3 regions of the Breoghania sp. L-A4 genome follow, and region 2 is predicted to be linked to each of the others. Evidence: predicted binding sites of a transcription regulator. Region 2 holds the regulator's gene; each other region holds the start of a gene.
What was found. Region 2 encodes PhoB, which activates phosphate uptake and scavenging genes when phosphate is short. Its sites were predicted from a motif close to TGTCATNNANCTGTCAT; they were not measured.
Positions count from the first base shown of each region.

Region 1: D1F64_RS19760 (DUF465 domain-containing protein) is a predicted target of PhoB. The motif match lies at 1,759-1,775, and genes of this name have one in related genera.
Region 3: D1F64_RS08720 (inorganic phosphate transporter) is a predicted target of PhoB. The motif match lies at 2,346-2,362, and genes of this name have one in related genera.

Region 1 is NZ_CP031841.1:4,315,526-4,319,699, reverse strand. It holds gene purE (5-(carboxyamino)imidazole ribonucleotide mutase) at 1-175, opposite strand, end outside; gene D1F64_RS19770 (GGDEF domain-containing protein) at 377-1,003, shown strand; gene D1F64_RS19765 (DUF465 domain-containing protein) at 1,058-1,264, opposite strand; gene D1F64_RS19760 (DUF465 domain-containing protein) at 1,806-1,985, shown strand; gene D1F64_RS19755 (MarC family protein) at 2,209-2,838, shown strand; partial or broken gene D1F64_RS19750 (acyl-CoA synthetase) at 2,891-4,174, opposite strand, start outside.
Region 2 is NZ_CP031841.1:1,194,402-1,198,575, reverse strand. It holds gene D1F64_RS05595 (aspartate aminotransferase family protein) at 1-522, opposite strand, end outside; gene D1F64_RS05590 (GcrA family cell cycle regulator) at 890-1,405, shown strand; gene phoB (phosphate regulon transcriptional regulator PhoB) at 1,535-2,230, opposite strand; gene phoU (phosphate signaling complex protein PhoU) at 2,367-3,080, opposite strand; gene pstB (phosphate ABC transporter ATP-binding protein PstB) at 3,120-3,866, opposite strand; gene pstA (phosphate ABC transporter permease PstA) at 4,042-4,174, opposite strand, start outside.
Region 3 is NZ_CP031841.1:1,878,119-1,882,292, reverse strand. It holds gene D1F64_RS08735 (bifunctional 2',3'-cyclic-nucleotide 2'-phosphodiesterase/3'-nucleotidase) at 1-1,010, shown strand, start outside; gene D1F64_RS08730 (NUDIX hydrolase) at 1,138-1,656, shown strand; gene D1F64_RS08725 (NUDIX hydrolase) at 1,813-2,250, shown strand; gene D1F64_RS08720 (inorganic phosphate transporter) at 2,520-4,046, shown strand; gene D1F64_RS08715 (nitroreductase family protein) at 4,060-4,174, opposite strand, start outside.

The DNA of each region.
Region 1 (4,174 bases), 1.9 Mb from region 2:
CCGCCTTCGCGCCCTTGGCGAAGGCGACGAGCCGGTCCGGCGTGCGGTGCGCGGAGACGATGCGGGCATCATAACCGATGCCCAGGGTAGCCAGCGTGTCGGCGGCGTTCTTCATCGTCGGCCAGTCGCTCTGGCTGCCCATGATAATCGCCACCGGTTTCGCGCTATCGCTCATGCCTTGTCCTTGCGGGTCTTGCCTTGGAAAGGCGCGGATTATAGAAATCATTGGCCGCCAAGCAAGCGGCCGCCGCAATGTATCTGAATTCGCCAGTTTTGCGGAGCGTCTCTTCGGAGCGCTTGAGTGGGTCCGCCTCCGGGTGCGGACCGTTTTCCGGCAGCGAATGGCGGGCCGGCGTAGGGGGCGAATCTGTTGACCATGGCCAGTTCCAAGAACGATACGCCTGCCCGGCTGTCGCTTGATCTCTCCAGCTTGCCCGCAGAGGCGCGGGAGTATGTCGAGAGCCTGCAGGACGAGATCGCGCGGCTCAACGACAAGCTCGTCGAGCAGAAGGCCCAGATTCGCGACCTGCGCCGCGAAGCGATCCGTGATTCTCTCACCGGCCTGCTGAACCGGCGCGGCTTTCAGCGGGTGGTTGAGCGAACGCTCGATTTCGTGCGCCGCTACGATTCTTCGGTCGGCCTCATCTTCATCGATATGAACGCCTTCAAGACGATCAACGACACCTACGGCCATGCCTGCGGCGATCAGATGCTGCGTCACGCAGCCGGCGTTATCCGCGCGACGCTTCGCAGTTCCGACGTGGTCGGGCGCATTGGCGGCGATGAATTCGTGGCTCTGCTGTGGAAGGCGGACGAGGCGAGCACCCGCGATACCGCCACGCGCGTTGTCGAGGCATTGGCGCGGGCGCCGATGACGTTCGAGGGCATGGAGATCTCGGCGTCGGCGAGCGTCGGGGTGACGCGGCTTCTGGACGGCGATGACGTGGATTCGGTGCTCGATCGCGCCGACAAGGACATGTACCGCGCCAAGACGGCCCGGTAAGACTGATCGGTGTCCGGTGGCGACTGCTGCCGCCTCCCGCGCTCCGGATGACGATCAGGCGATGATGTCGGGGAGCAGATTGTCCTCGATCAGCGTGATCCGGTCGCGAATCTTCAGCTTCTTCTTTTTCAGCCGTTGCAGCTGGATGACGTCGGCCTTGCCACTTTCAGCCATGGCGGCGATCGCTGCGTCGAGGTCGCGGTGCTCCTGGCGCAGCTCCGACAGTTCGGCCCGCAGGGCCTGTTCCATGTCTTCGGTCATACGCCGTATTCCGGGACTTGCATCCGGCACTGTTCCACTCGTTCTGCCTGGCGGCTCGCCGCGCGGGACCCGCGTGTCGGACGAACGCGGCCCGCCGGATCTCGCTCCGGCGCGGGGGCAATTGCAACGGCATTTCTATTAGAACATCTTGGCGATTACGGAAAGGTTGAGACGCTGCGAAAGCGCATTGGCGCGGCTCTTCTCTCTTTTTTCTCGCGCCGTCACGTTCCGCGCCGCGTTGAAACGTCGCGGGCTGCGCATCACTACGTAGGTATTCAAACGCGCATGAGGCGCCGGGTGGACGTTACAAACCGGCGCTTCCAAGATAGTCTGCGGAAAGCATAATGTTTTCATGGAGCTTGCAGCGCCGCACGGCCGAAAGGATTGTTCCGGGCGCGTTTACACACTTGTAGGGCTGCTTTGTTTTTAACCCTTGTGTACTGCGCAGGCGCGCTTTTTTCAGCGTCTTGAGGTTCGACACGTGATGCGCCTTATGTCACACTCCTGTTGTCAAAGTCGTACTAGATAGGAGGCTTTATTCATGTCCTTGCAGTCGCATCTGTTGCAGCTTGAGCGCCGGCACGCCGACCTCGATCGCGAAATCGAAAAGGCGATGGCGCACCCAAGTACCGACACTCTGGAGATTGCGAAACTCAAACGGACGAAGCTTCAACTGAAAGACGAACTGGAGCGTCTGAAGGCGGCCACAACGGTACACTGACCCTTCCTCCCCCTGTGAAGTGCCTCACGGCGGTTCACCATTCAGATCTAACGCCAAGCCGCGATCCGAACCGGGTCGCGGCTTTTTTTGATGCTCGGGGACGTCCGTCCGGCAGCGCTGCCGGAAACGCGCCTCGCGAATCGCACGCAGCCGCTTTGTTTCGTCTCGCGGCGGCGAATCTGCTATTCACCGAGCGCCCGTTCCGCCCGCTGAGGCCATGCCCATGTTCGCCGACCTGAATACGTCCTTGCTGGTGCAGCAATTCGCCACGATTTTCGCGGTGATCGACCCTGTCGGTACGGTCCCTGTGTTTCTTGCCGTCACCGCTTCGATCGAGGCCGGACGGCGCAAGGCGGTGGCGTTGCGCGCGGTTGTCATCGCCGCGCTGGTGCTGCTCGGGTTTCTGGTCGCCGGTCAGCCGGTGCTCACGGCCATCGGCGTCAATCTGACCTCGTTTCAGATCGCCGGCGGCATTGTGTTGTTCCTGTTCGCGCTGACGATGATCTTCGGGCCGTCCAAGCAGGACGCGGAAATCGCGCAGGTGCCCAAGACCGATGTGGAGCACGCGGTATATCCGTTGGCCATTCCGTCCATAGCGTCCCCCGGCGCGATGCTGGCGGTCGTGGTTCTGACCGACAACGATGTCTATCCGGTCGGCGCGCAGGTGATCACGGCGGGGATAACCCTGCTGGTGCTGTCCATCACGCTGGTCCTGCTGCTGGCGGCCATCCGGATCCAGAAGATCATTGGTCCGGCGGGCGCCTCGATCATCAGCCGGGTGATGGGCCTCATCCTGGCGGCGATCGCGGTCGACAACGTCATCGACGCAATCATCATCCGCTTCGCGCTTTAGACAGTCCGGGCGCTCCTGATCCGTCCGCCCGGACTGTTTGTGGTCCGGCGCCTCAGGCCTTCTTCGCCATCTCGCGCAGCACGTATTTCTGCACCTTGCCGGTCGACGTCTTCGGCAGTTCGGTGAAGATCACGTGGCGCGGGCACTTGAAGCGCGCCAGATGCTCGCGGCACCACGCAATGATCTCGTTCTCGCTGACGGGGGCATGCCGGCCTTCAGCTCGACGAAGGCGCAGGGTGTCTCGCCCCATTTTTCGTCCGGCCGGGCAACCACGGCGGCGGCGGAGATGGAGGGGTGCTTGTAAAGTGTGTCTTCCACCTCGATGGAGGAGATGTTCTCTCCTCCGGAAATGATGATGTCCTTGGAACGGTCCTTGAGCTGGATGTAGCCGTCGGGATGCATGACGCCGAGATCGCCGGAATGGAACCAGCCGCCGGCGAAGGCCTCCGCGCTGGCCTTTGCGTTCTTCAGATAGCCTTTCATCACCACGTTGCCGCGGAACATCACCTCGCCGATGGTCTCGCCGTCGGCGGGCACCCGCTGCATGGTCTGCGGGTCCATGACGGTTAGGTCTTCCAGGGGCACGTAGCGCACGCCCTGGCGCGCCTTGCGGGTTGCCTGTTCCGCCGGCTCCAGAGCGTCCCATTCCGCCTTCCAGTCATTGACCACCGCCGGGCCGTAGGTTTCCGTGAGCCCGTACAGGTGGGTGACGTTGAAGCCGGCGGCCTTCATGTTGGCCAGCACCGTTTCCGGCGGCGGGGCGGCGGCGGTGAAGAATTCCACCTGGTGATTGAGTTCGCGCTTGTCGGCGGCGGGGGTGTCGAGGATCGTCGACATGACCACCGGCGCGCCGCACAGATGCGTGACCGTCTGGTCGGCGAGCGCGTCCCAGATCGGTTTCTGGCGCACCCAGCGCAGGCACACATGGGTGCCTGCGACGATCGACATCGACCAGGGGAAGCACCAGCCGTTGCAGTGGAACATCGGCAGCGTCCACAGATAGGTCGCGTGCTTGCCCATGCTGCCGGTGATGATGTTGCCCTGCGCCAGCAGGTAGGCGCCGCGGTGGTGGTAGACGACGCCCTTTGGATTGCCGGTGGTGCCGGATGTGTAGTTCAGTGAGATGGCGTCCCACTCGTCGTCGGGCAGCGACCAGGCGAACTCCGGATCGCCGCCGGCGATGAAGGCCTCGTATTCGACGGATCCGAGCATTTCGCCGGTTTGCGGGAATTCCGGGTCGTCATAGTCGATGACGAGCGGGTCGACGCTGGCCAGCGAGAGCGCTTCCTTGATGGTGGACGCGAACTCGCGGTCGGTGATCAGCACCTTCGCTTCC
Region 2 (4,174 bases):
ATCGGTAATGGCCGCCTTCAGCGCATCCATGTCCTCGAGCGGAACCTGCGTGAAGCCCGGCGCCTTGGGACCAAAACCCTCGAGATATTTCGCCTGTCCGCCGGCCGCGATGGTGGCGATGGTGCGTCCGTGGAACGCGCCTTCAAAGGTAATGATGCCATAGCGCTCGGGCGCGCCTTCGGCGAACTGGTAGCGGCGGGCCGTCTTGATGGACATTTCCATCGCCTCGGCGCCGGAATTCGTGAAGAACACCTTCTCGGCGAAGCTTGCCGCGCACAGGCGCGCGCCAAGCGTTTCCTGACCCGCGACGGTGTAGAGGTTGGAGACATGCCACAGGCGCGCCGCCTGCTCCTGCAGGGCGCTGACCAGATGCGGATGCGCATGCCCAAGCGAGTTCACCGCGATGCCGGCGGCAAAATCCAGGTAGCGCTGACCATCGGAGGTTTCGAGCCAGCAGCCCTCGCCCCTGACGAAGGTCAGTTTGCTGCGCGCGTAAGTGTCAAACAGCGCTGAGGCGCTCATCGACTTTTCCCAAGAAACACAGGCCAAAAACAAAGCGTGCCGCCAAGGATGGCGGCACGTCGGAGGGTCTCTATATACACTGCGGGGATGGTATCGTGTCAATGCTTGGCCGCGCCGCGCAGCATGCCCTGAAAACGGCGGAATACAGCCGCTCAATTCTGGGGAAAACTACGGATTACAGCCCTCTTCGCATGTGCGAGGGTTGCCTGGCAGACACGTGATATTGTATGGTTGTGTCTATCAGATACGACATATCGTGTTGCAGACCCCGTTCGTATACAACTCGTTAACAGATACGGGCGTCGGTGACGGCCCGCAGGCCATGTATTGCCGGTGCATAGCGGCGAACCGGTGGAGTTGAAAACTTATGTCTTGGACAACAGAACGCGTCGACCTCCTCAAAAAATTGTGGGCCGAAGGTCTCAGCGCCAGCCAGATTGCGGCGGAGCTTGGCGGTGTTACCCGCAATGCTGTGATTGGCAAGGTTCACCGGCTTGGGCTGTCGGGCCGGGCAAAATCCACGAACACGGCTGCGAAACCGCGCCGGCCGCGTGCCGCCCCGGCGACGCCCGCACGTCCCACCGCATCGCAGCCTCGGAGCGTCGGCGCGACCGCGCTGAAGATCGAGGAAGCCCCGGCCGAGGCAATCGAAACCAAGCCGGCGCCGGTGCATGAGCTGGTAATCCCGGTCGAGGAACGCGCCTCGATCCTGCAGCTCAACGAGCGCACCTGCAAGTGGCCGATCGGCGATCCGTCGACCGACGATTTCTACTTCTGTGGCCGGCAGTCGGATTCCGGTGCGCCCTATTGCGCCCACCACTGCCGCATCGCCTATCAGCCGGCGAACGAGCGCCGTCACAAGCGCGCCGCCGCACGCGCCTGACACGGGCGCACTCTACCGACGCAATCAAGGTCAGTGACCGACACCTGAGGTGAAGGTCCGATGCAATGAAAAGGCCGGCCCCACAAAGGCCGGCCATTTTGTTTCCAGCAGCGGCTTCCAGCCCGAGCGTCAGCCCGATGCGAACTGATCGTTAAAGGCATAGCCGGAACCGCGCACGGTGCGGATCGGATCCTTGGCGCGTCCCTTGTTGATCGCCTTGCGCAGCCGCCCGACATGCACGTCGACCGTTCGCTCGTCGACATAGACATCGTGGCCCCAGACCCCGTCGAGCAGCTGCTCGCGGGAAAACACCCGGCCGGGCGCCTGCATCAGATACTCCAGCAGCCGGAACTCGGTCGGCCCCAGATGGATCTCACGCGAGGCGCGGTGCACCCGGTGGGTCTCGCGATCCAGCTCGATATCGCCGGAGCGCAACAGGCTCGAGACCACTTCCGGCTTGGAGCGGCGCAGGATCGCCCGCACCCGCGCCATCAGTTCGGGGATCGAGAACGGTTTGACGACATAATCATCGGCGCCCGTCGACAGGCCCCGGATACGCTCAGCCTCCTCGCCGCGCGCCGTGAGCATGATCACCGGCAGCCGTTCGGTTTCCTCGCGCGCCCTCAGCCGGCGGCACAACTCGATGCCGGACAGGCCGGGCAGCATCCAGTCAAGCAACAGCAGATCCGGCTGGGTTTCACGCAAACGCAGCTCCGCCTCGTCACCCCGTGCACTCGTCTCGACGGTATATCCCTCGGATTCAAGGTTATACTGAAGAAGCAACCTGAGCGGCTCTTCATCCTCAACGACCAGAACCTTCGGCATTCCCAATCGCTCCTGATTGTTTCACTTCGATAGCTGGCTACATTTCCGCCGCGCCGAATGCCCGCCGGCAGTGGATGCCCCTTCCGGGGATGACATCCTCGCTGCGTCGGCGTTCATTGCGGCCGCGGTCCGCGCCCTAGCCTTCCGCCGGATTGTCCGCCAGAGACAGCTCGTCGGTGCGCGGACGATCGTCGGCAAGCTGTTCGCCAGTGACGATGTAGTGGACGTTTTCGGCAATATTGGTCGCGTGATCACCGATACGCTCAATGTTCTTGGCGCAGAACAGAAGATGGGCGCACAAGGAGATATTGCGCGGATCTTCCATCATGTAGGTCAGCAACTCGCGAAATAGAGACGTATAGAGCGTGTCGATCTCGTCGTCGCGCTGACGCACGATCGCGGCGGTCTCGATATCGCGCTGCATGTAGGCGTCGAGCACGCTCTTGAGCTGCGCCAGCGCCAGTTCCGCCATGTGCTCGACGCCGAGCGCCAGCTGCTTGGAATGGAACTGGCCGCCGATGGCGATCACCCGCTTGGCGATGTTCTTGGCCAGGTCTCCGACGCGCTCCAGTTCGTTGCACGTGCGCAACGCGGAGACGATCACGCGCAGATCCTGGGCGACCGGCTGGCGGCGGGCGATCAGAAGGACGGCCTGCTCCTCGATCTGCTGCTGCAGCAGATCGAGGCGCCGGTCGCTCAGGATCACCTGCTGCGCCAGTTCACCGTCCATCCGCACCAGGGTGGTGATCGCATCCGCGACGATGTTTTCCGCCAATCCGCCCATTTCGGCGATCTGGCCCGTCAGCGCTTTCAGCTCCTGATCGTAGGCCGATACAATATGCTCCGACATGGATTGCTCCCGTATCCCGCGCCTGGTGCGGGCGAAAAATCAGCCGAAACGGCCGGTGATGTAGTCCTGGGTCCGCTTGTCCTGCGGGTTGGTGAAGATATCGTCCGTCGGACCTTCCTCCACCAGGGTGCCCAGATGGAAAAACGCCGTGCGCTGCGACACGCGCGCGGCCTGCTGCATCGAGTGCGTCACGATGACGATCGTGTAGTTCTCGCGCAATTCGTCGATCAGCTCCTCCACGCGTGCCGTGGCGATCGGGTCGAGCGCCGAGCACGGCTCGTCCATCAGGATCACCTCCGGGCTCACCGCGATGGCGCGCGCGATGCACAGGCGCTGCTGCTGGCCGCCGGACAGGCCCGTGCCCGGCTCGTCGAGCCGGTCCTTGACCTCCTCGAACAGGCCCGCCTTGCGCAGGCTGGTGACCACAATCTCTTCCATTTCCGTCTTGGTGCGCGCGAGGCCATGGATTCGCGGACCGTAGGCGACGTTCTCGAAGATCGACTTGGGGAACGGGTTGGGCTTCTGGAACACCATGCCGACGCTGGCGCGCAGCTCGACGACGTCGATCTTGGGATCGTAGACGTCCTCGCCCTGCAGGGTGATCTTGCCGGTTACGCGACAGCCCTCAATGGTGTCGTTCATGCGGTTAAGACAGCGCAGGAACGTCGACTTGCCGCAACCGGACGGACCGATCAGCGCCGTGACCTCGTTTTCGCGCACGTCCAGATTGACGTCGAACAGCGCTTGCTTGTCGCCGTAGAAGACGCAGACATCGGTGCCGCGCATCTTCACGACCGGAGTCACGATCTGCGGGTCCACGATCGTCCCGGGGACCGTTTCCATCATCTTGTTCACCAAATCACTCCTTCATGCCCCGGTGCCCGTCTACGTCCGCGTGTCGAACGGCCAGGCACGTCGCATTGTCGGTTCGCGCGCCGGACCACCGGCGGGCGACCGCGGTTTACCATCTGCGCTCGAACCGGCGCCTCAACAGGATGGCGGTAATGTTCATGACCGCAAGGAACATCAACAGAATGATGATCGCGCCCGATGTGCGCTCGACGAAGGCGCGCTCCGCCTCGTTGGCCCACATG
Region 3 (4,174 bases), 680 kb from region 2:
TGATGCTCGAGCAGGACGGCGGCCGCTGGAAGGTTGCCAGCTTCACCACGGAAGCGCGCGGCATTTATCATCGTGACGGCCGCAAGGCCGAGCCGCTTGTGACCAGCGAGCAGGATGTGCTCGACGCCGTGCGCGCCGATCACGAGGCGACGCTCGCCTATGTGCGCCGGCCCGTGGGCCGAACTTCCGCGCCGCTGCATTCCTATTTCGCGCTGGTGGCCGATGACCCGTCCGTACAGATCGTTGCCCGCGCGCAGATCTGGTACATCACCGAGATGATGAAGGGCACCGAGTGGGAGGGCCTGCCGGTGCTCTCCGCCGCGGCCCCCTTCAAGGCCGGCGGACGCGGCGGGCCGGACTATTACACCGACGTCGCCCCGGGCCCCATCGCCATCAAGAACGTCGCCGATCTCTACCTCTACCCCAACACCGTGCGCGCGGTGGCGATCTCCGGCGCGATGGTGAAAGAGTGGCTGGAGATGTCGGCCGGCATCTTCAACCGGATCGCGCCGGGCAAGACGGACCAGATGCTCATCGACGCGGACTTCCCCAGCTACAATTTCGATGTCATCGATGGTGTGACCTACGAGATCGACCTGACGCAGCCGGCGAAATACGGCGCCGACGGCAGCCTGGCCGATCCCAAGGCCAATCGCATCGTCAATCTCAGCCACAATGGCGCGCCCATCGACATGCGGGCGACCTTCATCGTCGCCACCAACAATTATCGCGCCGGCGGCGGCGGCCATTTTCCCGGCATCGAGGACGATGTCGTGGTCTTCGTCGGCCCCGACACCAACCGCGACGTGGTCGTGCGCTATATCGTCGACCGTGGAACCATCAATCCCGAAGCCGACGCCAACTGGTCCTTCGCGCCGGTGCCCGGCACCACCGTGCTGTTTGAAACAGGGCCAGGGGCGCGGGCGTTCATGGACGACGTGAAGGGCGTGGCGATCGAGCCGGCGGGCGACGGCGCGCGCGGATTCGCCCGCTACCGCATCACGCTCTAGGACATTCCGCGGCTGGCGCGCTCCGGCAGACCTTTGACCCTTGATCGGCAACAAGGAATCGCGGCTGATACAGGGCAACGCGCATTGATAAGCGCTGGAAGTTTCGGTATGTGACGATGCGTCAGCTATGCGCCCGCTGCTGCGGTATTTCATAACGGCGGCGCACAGCGGCCCTCTGCCTTTGATGGGGAACCATTGGTCCGGACCAACAACCGGCGACACCACAAGCGGTATGAAACAGAAGAGACAATATGCAGCGCTGCCATTCCGGGTCGCTGAGGATACTGTCGAGGTTCTGCTGCTGACCAGCCGCGGCACGGGACGCTGGATCCTGCCGAAGGGTTGGCCCAAGAAACGCATGGCACCGCACAAGCTGGCGATGCTCGAAGCCTTCGAGGAAGCCGGCGTGAAGGGCACCATCGCCAAGCGGGCGATCGGCCACTTCCACTATGTCAAACGCATGGAAAGACGCCCGGATGTGCAATGCCGGGTCGCGGTCTTTCCCATGCATGTAAAGATGGTATTGGCCCAGTGGCCGGAAATGGATGAGCGGCAACGGTCATGGATCAGTCTGACACAGGCGGCCGGCATGGTTGAAGAGGCTGAACTCTCCACGATCCTGGAGTCGTTCAGCCCGCCACACTGAACGCGCCGTGCCGTGTCGTCGCGGCCGATATTTTCTCGTCCCGATGCGCCTTTCGCATCCGGTTCCTCGCCCAATGCGCCAATCCGAGGCACTTCGTTGACCGACACACGATCAGAAATCTTGAAAGTCGTCTCCGCCGTGCTGAGACCCGGAACAATGCGGCCGCAGCGCTCGTCGCTCAAGCATGCCCGCCAGTACGCGGCGCTGCCCTATCGCCTGCGCGAAAACGGGGACATGGAAATTCTGCTGGTGACCAGCCGCGACACCGGCCGCTGGGTCATCCCCAAGGGCTGGCCGAAGAAGCGCATGTCGCCACACAAGCTTGCCTTGCTCGAGGCCCATGAGGAAGCGGGCGTGCGCGGCAAGATCGGCAAGGACCCGATCGGCATCTTTCGCTACACCAAACGGATGGACAAGAAGCCCGATGTCATCTGCCACGTCAGCGTGTTCCCGCTGAAGGTTCTGACCGAACTGAACAAGTGGCCGGAGAAGCATGAACGCGAGCGTCGCTGGATGACCCCGGCCGAGGCGGCCGAACGGGTGTCGGAAGACGAATTGGCGGCGATTCTCACGGGTTTCAAACCAGCGGCCTGAGCCTCTCCTTTCCCCGCCCACGTCCCTCAATGCGTAATTCTGCGGGCTAATTCCCGGTTTTCCGCGCGTTTTTTGCCGCTTGGCGACGAACGGTTTGTCATCAGCGCGTCACACTTCTATGACGGTGCGCAGATCCGGCCGCCCTGGAGAGTTCAGGTCGCGGTCGCAGGCGGAGGGATTTCCAGGGCATGCGCCCAGGGGAGCCAAGGACCGCACAGGGAAAACCCGCCGCAGAGCGGACTGGACCGGCCAGAAGCAAGAGGCTCTTGATGACGCTGAAGACCGACGCCGACGTGCTGCCTCAGGCGCACTCCAAGAAGACGTCCCTGGACAAGGATCTCGACAAGATCGTCCATGTCGAATACGCGGCGCGCAGGATCTCCCAGCGCCTCGTCGCTCCCGGTCTGGCGCTGCTGTTCCTGTCGCTCACCGCCGCCTTCGCCGCCAGCCAGACCGGCGTGCAGACCAGCGCCGTGTTCATCGTCATCGCGGCCATGCTGGGCGGCTACATGGCGCTGAACATCGGCGCCAACGACGTGGCCAACAACGTCGGTCCCGCGGTCGGCTCGCGCGCCCTGACCATGACCGGCGCGCTGATCATCGCCGCCGTGTTCGAAAGCGCCGGTGCGCTGCTGGCCGGCGGCGACGTGGTCTCGACCATCTCCAAGGGCATCATCGATCCCTCGCTGGTGCCCGACAGCCAGACGTTCATCTGGGCGATGATGGCGGCGCTTCTGTCCTCCGCGCTGTGGGTCAATCTCGCCACCTGGATCGGCGCGCCCGTCTCCACCACCCATTCCGTGGTCGGCGGCGTCATGGGCGCCGGCATTGCGGCCGTGGGCTTCGGCGCCGTCAACTGGACGACGATGAGCATGATCGCCGCGAGCTGGGTGATCTCACCGGTCCTCGGTGGTGTCATCGCGGCGCTGTTCCTGGCGTTCATCAAGGCCAACATCATCTACCGCGACGACAAGATCGCCGCCGCGCGGCGGTGGGTGCCGCTGCTGCTGGCGACCATGGCCGGCGTCTTCTCCTGCTATCTGGCGATGAAGGGCCTGAAGAAGGTCTGGAAGGCCGACGCCACGGCCATCGCCGTCATTGGCGTCGCCACGTTCGCACTGTGCTGGGCGATCGCGAAACCCTGGGTGCACCGGCAGTCCGAGGGGATGGAGAACCGCAACCAGTCGCTGCGCAGGCTCTTCCACCTTCCCTTGATATGTTCCGCCGCCCTGCTCTCCTTCGCCCATGGCGCCAACGACGTGGCCAACGCCGTAGGCCCCCTGGCCGCCATCCTGCACGCGGTGCAATCCGGCGACATCGTCGCCAAAGTCGGGATTCCCGTCTGGGTGATGATGATCGGCGCCGCGGGCATCAGCCTCGGGCTGTTTCTCTACGGCCCACGCCTGATCCGCATGGTCGGCGAGCAGATCACCAAGATGAACCCGATGCGCGCCTATTGCGTGGCGCTATCGGCCGCCATCACCGTGATCGTCGCCTCGGCCTTCGGCCTGCCGGTGTCCTCGACGCATATCGCCGTGGGCGCGGTCTTCGGCGTCGGCTTCTTCCGCGAGTACTACACCGCCAAGAGCAAGCGCCGGGCCGACTACCTGCGCGCCAAGCGCAACGATTCCGATACCGCGCTCGACTCCGACTACCAGGCGCCGGAAGAAATCTCGCGGCGCAAACTGGTGCGGCGCGCGCATTTCACCACCATCATCGCCGCGTGGATCATCACCGTTCCGGCGGCGGCGCTACTGTCGGCCGGGCTTTTCCTCGGCCTGACACTGATGCAGTGAGCGGCGACCTCTCTCAATCCACCTTGCTGGCGTCGCGGAACATCACCTTGTGGCGCTTGGTCCTGATCCAGTCCTCGAGCTCGGCGTCGGACATAAAGTGTTCGGGATTGAACCGGTCCCAACTGACG